3 regions of the Rossellomorea sp. DUT-2 genome follow, and region 2 is predicted to be linked to each of the others. Evidence: riboswitches for the same ligand, from Rfam matches in the RefSeq annotation. Region 2 holds a riboswitch; each other region holds the start of a gene.
What was found. A riboswitch is a leader RNA that binds a small molecule or an ion and turns the genes downstream of it on or off. The one in region 2 is predicted to bind S-adenosylmethionine.

Region 1 (4,246 bases), on a different contig from region 2:
ACAGCCAGGCACAGGTATCCGGAAATTCTTTCAAAAGTGACGCGAGTACCTTTGCCTCCTGCAAGGACGGGATGGTTTCGAATGCCAACAAATCAGCACCCGCCTCCACTAGTGCCTGGATTCTGGGAAAATGGAAACCTGCTAAATGTTGATCGCTTACTCCATAGTTCCCAACGTATTCAGAGCCGTCAGCAAGGTATGCCCCGTATGGTCCTACAGAACCTGCAACGATTGGTTTCGGCCGATTCGAATTTCCCTTATCTTCCTTCCAAAAGCCATCCCGAGCCTGTTTGGCAAGAGTAACCGTTTTTCGGATTAATTCCAGCGCTTCCGGTTTCTCTATTCCGCGCTTTCGAAAACCATCCACCGTTGCCTGGTAGCTGGCTGTAATCGCACAATCGGCTCCTGCACGGAAATAATCAGCATGAACTTTCTCAATCGCTTCCGGTTTTTCAAGGAGTACACGGGCAGACCAAAGGGGGTCGTTTAAATCACAGCCATGGGTTTCCAGCTCTGTGGCTAACGCTCCATCTAAAATAAGTGGGGAATGTTTTTGTAAAATAGCATCAATGGGATTCAGCTTCAGTTGATTCGACATAACCTGTTCCTCTTTTCTTTACGTATTGTGTTATATGATAGCTTCCATAGCAAAGGGCGATAAACGGGATTCCGCAATAAAGGGCGATCCTCTGAGTGGGATCAAAGGCAATGCCGATACAGGAAGCGAGACAAAGCAGAAATGCCGCAATGGGGACGAGTGGATAGAGCGGCGTCCGATAAGCCAGGTCTTTCACATCGTTTCCTTCCCTTATGTACTGTCTTCGAAATAGAAATTGGGCAGCACTAATGCTCATCCACACGATCACCACCGCAAGACCTGAGACCGAAACCAAAACGATGTAGACCGTCCCCGGTGCAATGATGCTTGAAAGCAAGGCCAGCCCCCCTCCAAGCATGCTGCATACAATCGCATTGAGAGGGACTCCCCTATCAGTCAATTTGGCAAAAATCGGTGAGATCGTTTGCTTATCTGAAAGCGACCATAGCATTCTGGAAGAAGCATACAGACCTGAGTTTGCCGCTGATAAAATGGCCGTTATGATCACAAAATTCATGATATCGGCGGCATACGGGATTCCAATCCGACCAAGTACCGCTACGAAAGGACTTTCCAATACACCGGCTGACTGGCTCGGTATTAGAGCAGATAATACTACAATCGTCCCTACATAAAAGATGATCAATCTCACAAGAGTGGTACGGATGGCTCTAGGAATCGATTTTGATGGATTCTCTGTTTCTCCCGCCGCAACCCCGATCAATTCTGTTCCTGAAAAGGCAAAATTCACGGCAAGCATGGTCATCAAGATGGCAAATGCCCCGTTCGGAAACAATCCAGAACTTGTGATATTCGAGAAAAGCGGAGCGGGCTCTGAATGAATGAGGGGGATGAAACCGACGATCGCCCCTGTCCCAATCACAATAAACGCAACAATCGCAATCACTTTTACTAAAGAAAACCAAAATTCAGATTCAGCAAAAAACCGCACTGACAACGCATTAAGGACAAAAATCAACGCAGCAAAGATCGCGCTCCAAATCCATACACTAATCGAAGGAAACCAGCGCTGCATCATCAAGCCAGCCGCCGTAAACTCCGACCCCAATGCCACTGTCCATGTCAGCCAATATAACCAGCCCACCGTATAACCGGTTCCAGGACCAATGAATTTTGTAGCATAACTATGAAAGGATCCCGTCTCCGGCATATGGACAGAAAGCTCGCCTAAACAAAGCATCACAAGATACACCACCAGCGCCCCAATCAAATAAGCAAGGATCGTCCCAAACGGTCCAGCCTGATGGATCGTGTACCCCGAACTCAAGAAAAGCCCGGTTCCGATCACCCCTCCAAGAGACAGCATCACCAAATGCCGCGTCTTCATCTTCCTTTTAAAACTCTGTCCTGCCTTTTCCATACAAACACCCTTCCTTCTAAATGTATTGAGGAATGGGTGAACAAACAAAAAACGCACCCTAAACGAGTGCGTCACCGACAAATAAAAGATTGCTCCTATCTATCAGGGTTTGAATCACCCGCTGGAATTAGCACAGTATCTTCACAGACCTGTTGCTGAGGCTTCAAAGGGCCAGTCCCTCCACCTCTCTGGATAAGAAAATATTTAGATTTTTTAAAACTTTATCAATATATTGGAATAATGTCAAGACCATGAAATAGATTAGTACCCCAGCCTATCCCAATGTTACATTAAGGATTAAAAAGGGAATAACTATACTAAAAAAGGAGAAACCGCCATGCCAGAAGGTCCGGAAATCAGAAGAGCGGCTGATGGAGTCGAGCGCGCTCTTAAGAATAAAACCGTACAAGATGTATACTTTGCCTTCCCTCATTTGGAAGATTACGAAGACCTATTAAAAGGATCGATCGTGAAGAGAGTGGACACGAAAGGAAAAGCCATGCTCATCCGCTTTGACAACGGATACACCATTTACTCTCACAACCAACTTTACGGAAAATGGTATATCAGGAACCTGTACAATTATCCGAAAACCAACCGACAGCTAAGGCTTGCTCTACATAATGAGAAAAAGTCGGCACTTCTTTACAGTGCATCCGATATTGATGTCCTCCGTGACGAAGAGGTGCCCGAGCATCCTTTCGTTTCTAAAGTGGGACCCGACATTTTGAGTGAAGAAGTAACAGCGGATGAATTGCTTCAAAGAATGAAAGAAAAACGATTCTACAAACGAAAGTGGTCGATACTTTTATTAGATCAAGGGTTTGTAGCCGGGATCGGGAATTATTTGAGGTCTGAGATCATGTTTGCAGCAGACATCCACCCTTCTCTTCGTCCGATTGACTGTACGGAAGATCAATTGATGAAAGCATCAGAGGCGATCATTCATTTAATTAAGCAATCCTATAAGACTGGTGGGATTACAAACGATCTTGAGCTTGTTGAGAAGTTAAAAGCTAAAGGAGAGAAGCGTTCGAAATATCGTCATTGGGTATTCAATCGAGAAGGGGCATCATGCTTTATTTGTGGGAGTGAAATTGAAAAGACGGTCGCTGCTTCGAGGCGGTTGTATTTTTGTCCGGTTTGCCAGGGACAATGAACCTGTCCCCCCCCCCCCCGCCCCTATCATTGAAAGCGAACCCGGTGATAAGATAAAATGAAACTAACAATTCACATATTGGATTGGAGGAGGGGTATGCCATGACCAATAAAACTATCTACCTTTTAATCGGACCAAAAGGAAGCGGAAAATCGTTCATCGGGACCCTGATGGACCAAAAGTTTGGAATCCCCTTTATCAGGGTGGAAGATTGGGCAAAGAAAGTGAAGAAAGATAGACAAATCGACAATGAAGATTATCTATCTGACGTTTTTTCTGCCATCGAAAAAGGGATTCGACACGCCTTGGACATGCACGACAAAATCGTATTTGAATCCACAGGACTGACGCCTTACTTTGACCAAATGTTCGAAAGTATCAATAGAGATTTTTCAGTCGTTACGATTGGGGTCCATGCAAACCATGAACGGTGCCTGCATAGAGTCAAGTCAAGAGATCAATCCATCCATATAAATGTTTCTGATGAACAGGTGAATGAGATCAACAAACAGGTAAAGGAAAAAGGGATGAGGACAGACTTTCAGCTGATTAATGAGGATAAATCTGTGGAGGAATTAGTGAGCGAAATGAGAGAAATAATGAAATAAAGCCCCTTCCATCTGCTTTTTGCCAGACAAAAGGGGCTTGTTCCGGATCTACATTCCGTATTTCTCCCGATAAAAATCATGCTTGGGCTGAAACAACTCTTCATCCGATTGTCTGACGTCGGAGAAATGATCCACGTTATAATGACCATACAAAGCCTTGTTGTGGTGCTGGATAATTTGCTCAGCCTTTAACACAGATGAATCCTTCGTCGAGTGACCATCTGCCACCAGGGTTACGTCCAATCCATTAACGGTTGCATACCGAACAGCGGTGTCGATACAATATTCCGTTTGGCATCCCATGATGACAACATGTTCAACCTTTTTATCTTTTAAATAGCTTAGTAATGGCGTACCGTAAAACGAATTGGTCGCTAATTTATCATACACCACACTCTCGTCCGAAACATGGATATCCTTGTGAACCTGGAATCCATCACCTTCCCCGCCTCCTACATCTTTATCTCGAATAAACACGATGTGAGCACCTGTTTCGGCTG
Region 2 (4,246 bases):
ATACAGCTATCTTGAAGGAATTGGGAAAGAACGATGGCTTGGTATAGGATATGGTGCTGGAATGATGATTCTCGCAAGTTTCATTACACAGAGAAGAATGCTGATGATTACAGGCATCGGTGTGACAGCATGCGGTTGGCAGTTGAATGAAACATGGTTATGGTTGTTAGGTATCTATATTTTCATTGCCTCATTCGTTTCACATCGAAGTTATACTCACTCTGTACTTGGCATTTTATATTATGGCACGATTGCTCATTATCTAGAGTCATCTTTAATGATTGATGGGGTATTTGAAGCATGTGTGATTGGATATGCCAGTCATCTGATCGCGGATATGAAAGTTCTTCCTTTCAATAAGAGAGGCATAAAGCTTTTCCTTCCTCTTTCATCTAAAGAAATCTAAAATGTGTTTACACCCACTTGACCATTATTTCCCGATACATTAAAATAATGGAAACACTTTATATCGTTAAATGCGATGAGGAAGAAGAGTAGACGAACGAAACATTTCAGAGAGCTGATGGCTGGTGAGAATCAGTATGGTGAAATCGTTGAATGGGCTTTTGAGCATCCAGGCTGAAATTAAGTAGGTTATGGCGGAGGGTCTCACCGATAAAAGAGACGATGTATCGAAGGCGACTTCTGTACAGATGAGCGCGTTTACTAAAGTGTAAGCGAATGAAGGTGGCACCACGGGTTTCCCGTCCTTTTTTAGAGGATGAGAAGCCCTTTTTGTGTTTATTTTTATTATTTTGAGCGGAGGGAATTGTTATGGAAAAACAAGTTTTGACGGGGATTAAGCCAACAGGACGTATTCATCTGGGGAATTATATTGGTGCAATCAAACCGGCATTACAATTGACAGAGAACCAATCCTACAATACAGCTTATTTTGTTGCGGATTATCATGGTTTAACGAAGATACATGATGGGCATGAAATGAAAGAACTCTCTTATGGAGTGGCAGCGGCTTGGTTAGCATTAGGTTTGAATCCTGATCGAGCGATCTTTTATCGTCAATCTGATGTACCTGAAATCTTTGAATTGAGCTGGATTCTGTCTTGTTTTGCACCGAAAGGATTAATGAACCGGGCCCATGCATATAAATCAATGGTTGAAGAAAATCATTCCGCCGGCAGGGAGATGGATGCGGGCGTCAACATGGGCTTATTCACTTATCCTATATTAATGGCGGCGGATATCCTTTTATTCCAAACGGAACTGGTTCCTGTTGGAAAAGATCAAATTCAGCATGTTGAAATTGCAAGAGACATAGCAGAAAACTTTAATAAACAATATGGAGAAACATTTGTTCTTCCTGAATATGTTATACAGGAAGAAACATCTGTTCTACCGGGACTCGATGGCCGGAAAATGAGTAAAAGTTATAACAACACCATTCCATTATTTGAAGAACCAAAAAAACTCCAAAAACTAATCAATAAAATCAAAACAGATTCTTCATCTCCTGAAGAGCCTAAGGATCCTGAAACATCCGTCTTATTCTCTCTTTATAAAGAATTTGCAACCTCCGATCAAGTTGAAGAAATGAGAAGGAGATTTCAAGAAGGAATAGGCTGGGGGGAAGCGAAAAAAGAGCTATTCCAAGTAATGAATTCATTTATCGAGAAACCAAGATCGAAATATGAAGAACTGATGGCCTCCCCTCATATGCTGGATGTCATCTTACAAAATGGAGCAAAAAAAGCACGGGAAAAAACAATCCCATTCATGAAAGAGATTAAAAGGAAAGTAGGGATTTATCATTGAAATAGAACATGTTGATGAAGCGTAAAATGAATATTTTTTATTCAGATAATTCATAATTCTCATTGACATTTCTTCTTCTATGTTATAAGTTATGGGAAAGTTATTTTTCACAAAATCAAATAGTTTCTTATCAAGAGAGGTAGAGGGACTGGCCCGAAGACACCTCAGCAACCAGCCGCGAGTTTTGGTATGGTGCTAATTCCAGCAAGTTGATGTCAACTTGGACGATAAGAGGGAGAACGAATGTACAAAACCTTCTTATTTTCACTAAGAAGGTTTTTTTGTTTTTTCCCTTTTCGTATTCAAGATAGAAAAGGAGAGAAGAATGTTGAATAAACATATTGATACAATGCTTGTCCAGGCAGGAAACCGAAAAGATCCTGCAACGGGTGCTGTGAGCTTACCCATTCATTTATCGACTGCCTATGAACATAAGGGGATTGGCCAATCGACAGGCTATGATTACACAAGAACTGGGAATCCAACCCGCGCCACCTTGGAAGACACCCTGGCTCAATTGGAGGAGGGGAATAGAGGATTTGCCTTCAGCTCGGGGATGGCAGCTATTCAGGCGATTCTCAGCTTATTTTCCAGCGGGGATGAATGGATTGTTTCGAAAGACCTTTACGGAGGAAGCTACCGTTTATTCGTGCAGTATGAGGCACAATATAGCATCAAATTTCATTTCGTCGATACAAGTGATATTGGCTCCATAGAAGAACAAATATCAAACAGAACAAAGGCCATTTTTGTTGAAACCCCAACCAATCCATTGATGAATGAAGCAGATATTTCTGAGATTGCCGGCATTGCTAAGGCCAACGGGTTGCTCTTAATTGTGGATAATACCTTCTATACACCTGTTCTGCAAAAGCCGCTCGCTGAAGGCGCAGACATTGTCATTCACAGCGCCACGAAATACTTAGGGGGCCATAATGATGTATTGGCCGGTGTTGTGGTCGTAAACACAGAAGAGTTGGCGGGAAAAATCTATACCATTCAAAATTCAATCGGAGCGGTTCTCGCTCCTTTTGATTGTTGGCTCTTATTAAGAGGGATGAAAACCCTTAGTCTCAGAATGGCTCAGCACGAAAAAAACGCAAGAAAATTAGCGGAGTATCTTGATGAGCATGAATGTGTGACAGACGTTTTATATCCGGGAAAAGGCGGCATGCTTTCCTTTCGTATCGCAAAGGAAGAATGGGTTGCTCCTTTTCTCCAACACTTAAAAGTTATTACGTTTGCTGAAAGTTTGGGAGGGGTCGAAAGTTTTATCACCTATCCCGCTACCCAAACACATGCAGACATTCCTGAAGAAGAACGGAAAAGGCTTGGTATCTGCAACAGACTCCTGCGGTTTTCTGTAGGAATTGAATTTATTGATGACTTGATTGAAGACCTGGAGAATGTTTTTCAACAATTTGAAAAAGAGGTGCTTACGTATGAGTAAAAAACCATTTTCACTTCAGACGTCACTCATTCATTCTCACGGAGTTGATAAAGAAACAGGAGCGGTCTCTACGCCGATTCATCATGCAACAACTTTCCATCAACAGGATTTTGATCAGTATGGCACATATGACTACAGCCGTTCAGGGAATCCAACGAGGGAAACCGTTGAAGAAACGATCGCTGAATTAGAAGGCGGGGTAAGGGGCTTTGCCTTTTCATCCGGAATGGCGGCAATCTCAACAAGCTTCTTATTATTGTCCAGTGGTGATCATGTTCTTGTATCAGAAGAAGTGTACGGTGGGACATACAGAATGATTACCGAGGTCCTCACTAAGTTTGGGATTGCATACTCATTTGTGAACATGAAGGATCTACATGAAGTGGCTTGTTCAATTAAGCACAATACGAAAGTGATTTATATGGAGTCACCATCCAATCCGCTTCTGAATATCACCGATATTGAAGGAGTCGTAAAACTTGCCAAGGCGAATGGATGTTTAACGTTTCTTGATAATACATTCATGACTCCCCTCCTGCAAAGACCGATCAGTCTAGGTGTGGATGTTGTCCTGCACAGTGCCACGAAGTTTCTTGCCGGACATAGTGATGTCTTGGCAGGGCTTGCCGTAACGGGAAATGAGGAGATTGCCAGGAAACTTGCTTTCTTGCAGAATTCGTTTGGTGCTGTCCTCGGTGTTCAGGATTGCTGGCTGCTCTTAAGAGGGCTGAAAACACTGCATGTACGATTGAAGGAATCATCAGAATCGGCTTATAAGATTGCGACCTTCTTAGAAAAAAGAAAGGAAGTAGAAGAGGTGTATTATCCAGGATTGAGCTATCATCCAGGTCGTGAAATTCAAATTCGACAAGCAGAGGGTCCTGGAGCGGTTCTTTCCTTCCGATTAAAAGGGGAAGAAGAAGTGAAGCAACTCATACAAAATGTAAACATTCCCGTGTTCGCCGTAAGTTTAGGAGCTGTTGAATCCATCCTATCCTATCCATCAAGGATGTCACATGCTTC
Region 3 (4,246 bases), 420 kb from region 2:
TCAGCAATTTCATGAAGACTTTGCAACCTTAAGAAGAGAATTTATCATTCATCAGTTTATGTATCGGGAAAATAGCATTTATGAAGTGAATCCTAGGGAAATGTGGGCCTCGACAAAGTTATAGGGGTAATAATATGAAAGTCAAAAGAAGAGCAGGAATCTCGTGCTCTTCTTTTCGGCTATTGTTCAATACCTATGGTTTGTTGGATACTATCCTCGAAGCAAGGATACAGGACACCTTTTTCCGTGATGATGCCGGTAATCAGTTCATGAGGTGTAACATCGAATGCAGGATTATAAACATGAACGTTCTCTGGAGCGATCAACGTCCCGGCGATCATTGTGATTTCTTCCCGGTTACGCTCTTCTATGGGAATATCGTCTCCGTCTAAGCTGGAAAGATCGAAAGTAGAAGAAGGAGCAGCGACATAAAAGGGTATATTAAAATGTTTACATAAAATGGCAAGCGTGGACGTTCCGATTTTATTTGCCGTATCCCCGTTTGCAGAAATCCGGTCAGCCCCGACAATGACGGCCTCTACACCTTTTTCCTTCATTGTATGGGCAGCCATGCTATCTGTGATGAGGGTGACATCTACCCCTGATTGCTGTAACTCCCAAGCGGTCAGGCGGGCTCCCTGCAGAACGGGCCGTGTCTCACATGCATAAACCTGAAATGCTTTTCCTTTTTCTCTTCCTAAATGAAAAGGGGCCAATGCAGTACCGTATTTACTCGTTGCAATGCTCCCGGCATTACAGATGGTCATTACGATTTGTTTATCCTTCAATATACTCAATCCATTTTCCCCTATATGACGGCACACTGCCTCGTCTTCTGCATGAAGCTGGATGGCAGCATGGAGTAGATTGGTTTTCGCTTCATTAACAGAAGAAACTGTCTCTAATACCTTTTCCAACCGGTTCAAAGCCCAAACCAGGTTGACTGCTGTAGGACGTGAAGCGGCGAGATATTTTTTCTCGCGTTGAAACAGATCGATGAATCCCTCTAACGTTTTCACTTCATACTGACATGCAGATTGGGCTAAACCGTAAGCAGCCGTAAGGCCAATGGCAGGTGCACCTCTCACTTTCAGTGTGATAATCGCATCATAATACTCTTCAATGGTCGTCAGTTTAATGTATTCAACTATGTTAGGCAATTTTTGTTGATTAAGAATCAGTAAATAATCTTCATGCCATTCTAGTGAAGTTGGAATGGACAATGTTTGTGTCATGATAATCTCCTTTTGGTTATTCAGAATGGGACTTTATTACGGATAGGAGCTCTTCGATCGAATGGATCTGTTTTCGTTTAATAATGAGTTCCTTACCGAGTGTCAAGCAGGTCCGTTTTGCCTGTAATCTTCGTTCTTTATCCGGGATAGCATCCAAATCTTCAACATGAGCGAGGCCTATCGTTCTTCTGATGCATTCACATCCTGCAAAGCCGATGCTCTCCTGGAAGCTCTTCTCCAATACATATTCAAGGTAGCCATTCACTTTTGTGTAGGCGTCTCCGCTTTCTTTCCAATGGCGGGAGAACGCAGTGGAGAAGACGTTCCACGTATTCTCGATGTGATAGAGAATCGTTTCCTCCTCATCAGGTTTTGAAACGGCCTGGAAAATAAGGTTGGCAAGGAACTGCCCGATATCAAAGCCAATCGGTCCATAAAAGGCAAACTCGGGATCAATCACTTTCGTTTGATTCTGATCTACAAAGATGCTTCCCGTATGAAGGTCTCCATGAAGAAGGGCCTCTCCTTCAGTAAGAAAGCTCTTTTTCAATTTGGCCACTTCGAGTTTCAAGGTGAAATCATCCCATAAATGTTGGACGTCCCGGGAAAGCTCTTCTTCAAATTCATTGGTTTCACTATTGAAGAATGGATCCGTGAATACAAGGTCCTCCGTGATTTTGCACAGCTCAGGATTTGAAAATTCTTTCACGTATTCCTTTTTCTTAAAAGGATGAAGGGCATAATCAGAGGTGAAATATAAGGTATTAGCTAAAAATGTTCCAATGTCATGGGAGAGCTGGGGATACTTTTCTCCTTTGATAAGGCCGGCCCGGGCAATGGTCAGTGCGCTCAAATCTTCCATGACTGTAATCGCAAGTGTCGGATCAGAGTAGTACACTTCAGGAACGAGATCCCCTACAAATGATCGCTGAAGCTTTAGGGCACTCGCTTCTATTCTTGCCCGTTCGATTGTCAACGGCCAGCTTTCGCCTACAACCTTCGCATATGGAAGGGCTTGTTTGATGATGATTCCTTTACCTGATTCCCGTTCTAATACACGAAAGACCAGATTTAAATTCCCGTCTCCAATTTCTTCACACGTTAAGAGAGTGCTGTCTTCAAAAATCCTTAAGCCAATTGCCAGCGCAGTTGCCGACTTTTCAGTAAGTGGTTGATATGCATTGAGTTTCGTAATCGCCATTGTCGTTCCTCCTTATAGTACAGTCACATGGAGACTGTGTTGTGGAGGCTTTTCCGTGGCATAAGAAAAGCCTCTTTCCATGTTCGAAAGAGGCTTGAAGAAGATATCTTCGTCGCCTCTTATCTCTCAGAAAGACAATCTTTCTGTTGGAATTAGCACCGTGCCTTACTGGATCATTCAATCCGGCGCATGCTGCGCCCCGTTTTACAACGGAATTATGGTCGGTTGCTGGGCTTCATAGGGCCAAATCCCTCAGCCAGCTCTTGATAAGAGTTGCGTAAACTATTTAATTGAACTTTCAGAATGTTTCATTTGATTTGAATAGTACCATCGAAGTATTTTCCATGTCAACGTTTTTTTGAAAAAAGAACCTTTTTAATAAAAATCCGGTCTTCGATCCTGGAATATCGGAATCTGTTTTCGGACTCGATCCACTTCCTGTAAATTGATTTCAGCTGAAACCAATTCTTCCGTTTTTGATCCCTTTGAAAGAATTTCTCCCCAGGGATCGATGATGAGGGAGCAACCCCCAAATTCATTGTTCGGGTCGCTTCCCACCCGGTTGCAGGCGATCACGAAGCATTGATTTTCAATCGCTCTTGCCCTTAAGAGGGTCTGCCAGTGATCAATTCGTGCTGCCGGCCACTCTGCTACGACATAAACAACCTTGGCACCTAGTAGAACTTGTTTTCTGAACCATTCCGGGAAACGGATGTCGTAACAAATCAATCCGGCCATCTTTGTGTCTTGTAGGGTAAAGATGCCATCTTCATGCCCAGGAAGTAAATAATGATGTTCCTCCATCAGCTTAAACAAGTGGAGTTTCGAATACTTTTTCACCAACTCGCCCTTTGAATTCGTAACTAAAAGGGTGTTGGATACCCCATCCTGCGTTTTCTGTGCAACAGAACCACCTACAATGTGAATGGAATATTTCTTTGACAGGGCAGACAGGAAGGAGGTTGAATCCTTTGCTCCTTCATCAGCGATTTCATCCATTCTTGTAAGGTCATATCCAGTCGTCCACAGCTCTGGGAGCACAACCGTATTACAGCCGTCGTCACTTGCTTTTTTCACCCAGTTCTCTACTTTTTTCTTGTTTTCTTCCGGGTGTCCGAACACAATATCCATCTGAGCAAGACCTATCTTTTGAATCATTTCTTTCACCTCATTAATGACTTTTTGGAATTTAATCCTTTACATTCTTTATTTCCCGTTATATCATTTGTGACTAGAATTTGAAAGTAATTAATTTTCAAAAAAATGTAGTGGGTGAGTGTATGAAAACCTTTGGTAAGGCAAAACGATTAGATTTATTACCTGAACAATTTTTCGCATCCCTCGCAAAAACAGTGAATGCTGTGGTCAAAGAGGGACATGATGTCATTAATTTGGGCCAGGGAAATCCGGATCAACCGACTCCTCCACATATTGTGGAGAAATTGACAGAAGCAGCAGCTTCCCCGTCCAATCATAAGTATCCTCCATTTCGCGGCTTATCGTCCTTTAAAGAGGCGATTGCGGCTTTCTACCTGCGTGAATATGGTGTGGAATTAGACCCGGAAACAGAGGTAGCCGTTCTGTTCGGAGGAAAAGCCGGGTTAGTTGAAATCCCTCAATGTTTATTGAATCCTGGTGATGGGGTATTGGTGCCCGATCCCGGTTATCCCGATTATTTATCAGGGGTAGCATTGGCAGAAGCTCGAATGATTAAAATGCCACTACGAGAGGAGAATGGATTCCTGCCTGATTATCGTGAACACTCCCGTAATGAGCTCGAAAATGCGAAGCTAATGTTTCTGAACTACCC

Region 1: another riboswitch for S-adenosylmethionine. It lies ahead of mmuP (S-methylmethionine permease); the one in region 2 lies ahead of ACOSV2_RS03915 (methionine biosynthesis PLP-dependent protein).
Region 3: another riboswitch for S-adenosylmethionine. It lies ahead of mtnK (S-methyl-5-thioribose kinase); the one in region 2 lies ahead of ACOSV2_RS03915 (methionine biosynthesis PLP-dependent protein).

What each region holds. Positions count from the first base shown of each region.
Region 1 covers NZ_JBQPEO010000003.1:685,986-690,231, reverse strand. The annotation lists gene mmuM (homocysteine S-methyltransferase) at 1-598, opposite strand, end outside; gene mmuP (S-methylmethionine permease) at 567-1,979, opposite strand; SAM riboswitch class I at 2,072-2,178, opposite strand; gene nei (endonuclease VIII) at 2,317-3,138, shown strand; gene ACOSV2_RS14415 (AAA family ATPase) at 3,240-3,746, shown strand; gene ACOSV2_RS14410 (isochorismatase family protein) at 3,795-4,246, opposite strand, start outside.
Region 2 covers NZ_JBQPEO010000001.1:778,527-782,772, forward strand. The annotation lists gene ACOSV2_RS03905 (metal-dependent hydrolase) at 1-406, shown strand, start outside; T-box leader at 473-715, shown strand; gene ACOSV2_RS03910 (tryptophan--tRNA ligase) at 775-1,773, shown strand; SAM riboswitch class I at 1,898-2,007, shown strand; gene ACOSV2_RS03915 (methionine biosynthesis PLP-dependent protein) at 2,099-3,223, shown strand; gene metC (cystathionine beta-lyase) at 3,216-4,246, shown strand, end outside.
Region 3 covers NZ_JBQPEO010000001.1:359,615-363,860, forward strand. The annotation lists gene ACOSV2_RS01880 (DUF2087 domain-containing protein) at 1-124, shown strand, start outside; gene mtnA (S-methyl-5-thioribose-1-phosphate isomerase) at 180-1,235, opposite strand; gene mtnK (S-methyl-5-thioribose kinase) at 1,252-2,436, opposite strand; SAM riboswitch class I at 2,553-2,709, opposite strand; gene ACOSV2_RS01895 (carbon-nitrogen family hydrolase) at 2,812-3,594, opposite strand; gene ACOSV2_RS01900 (pyridoxal phosphate-dependent aminotransferase) at 3,717-4,246, shown strand, end outside.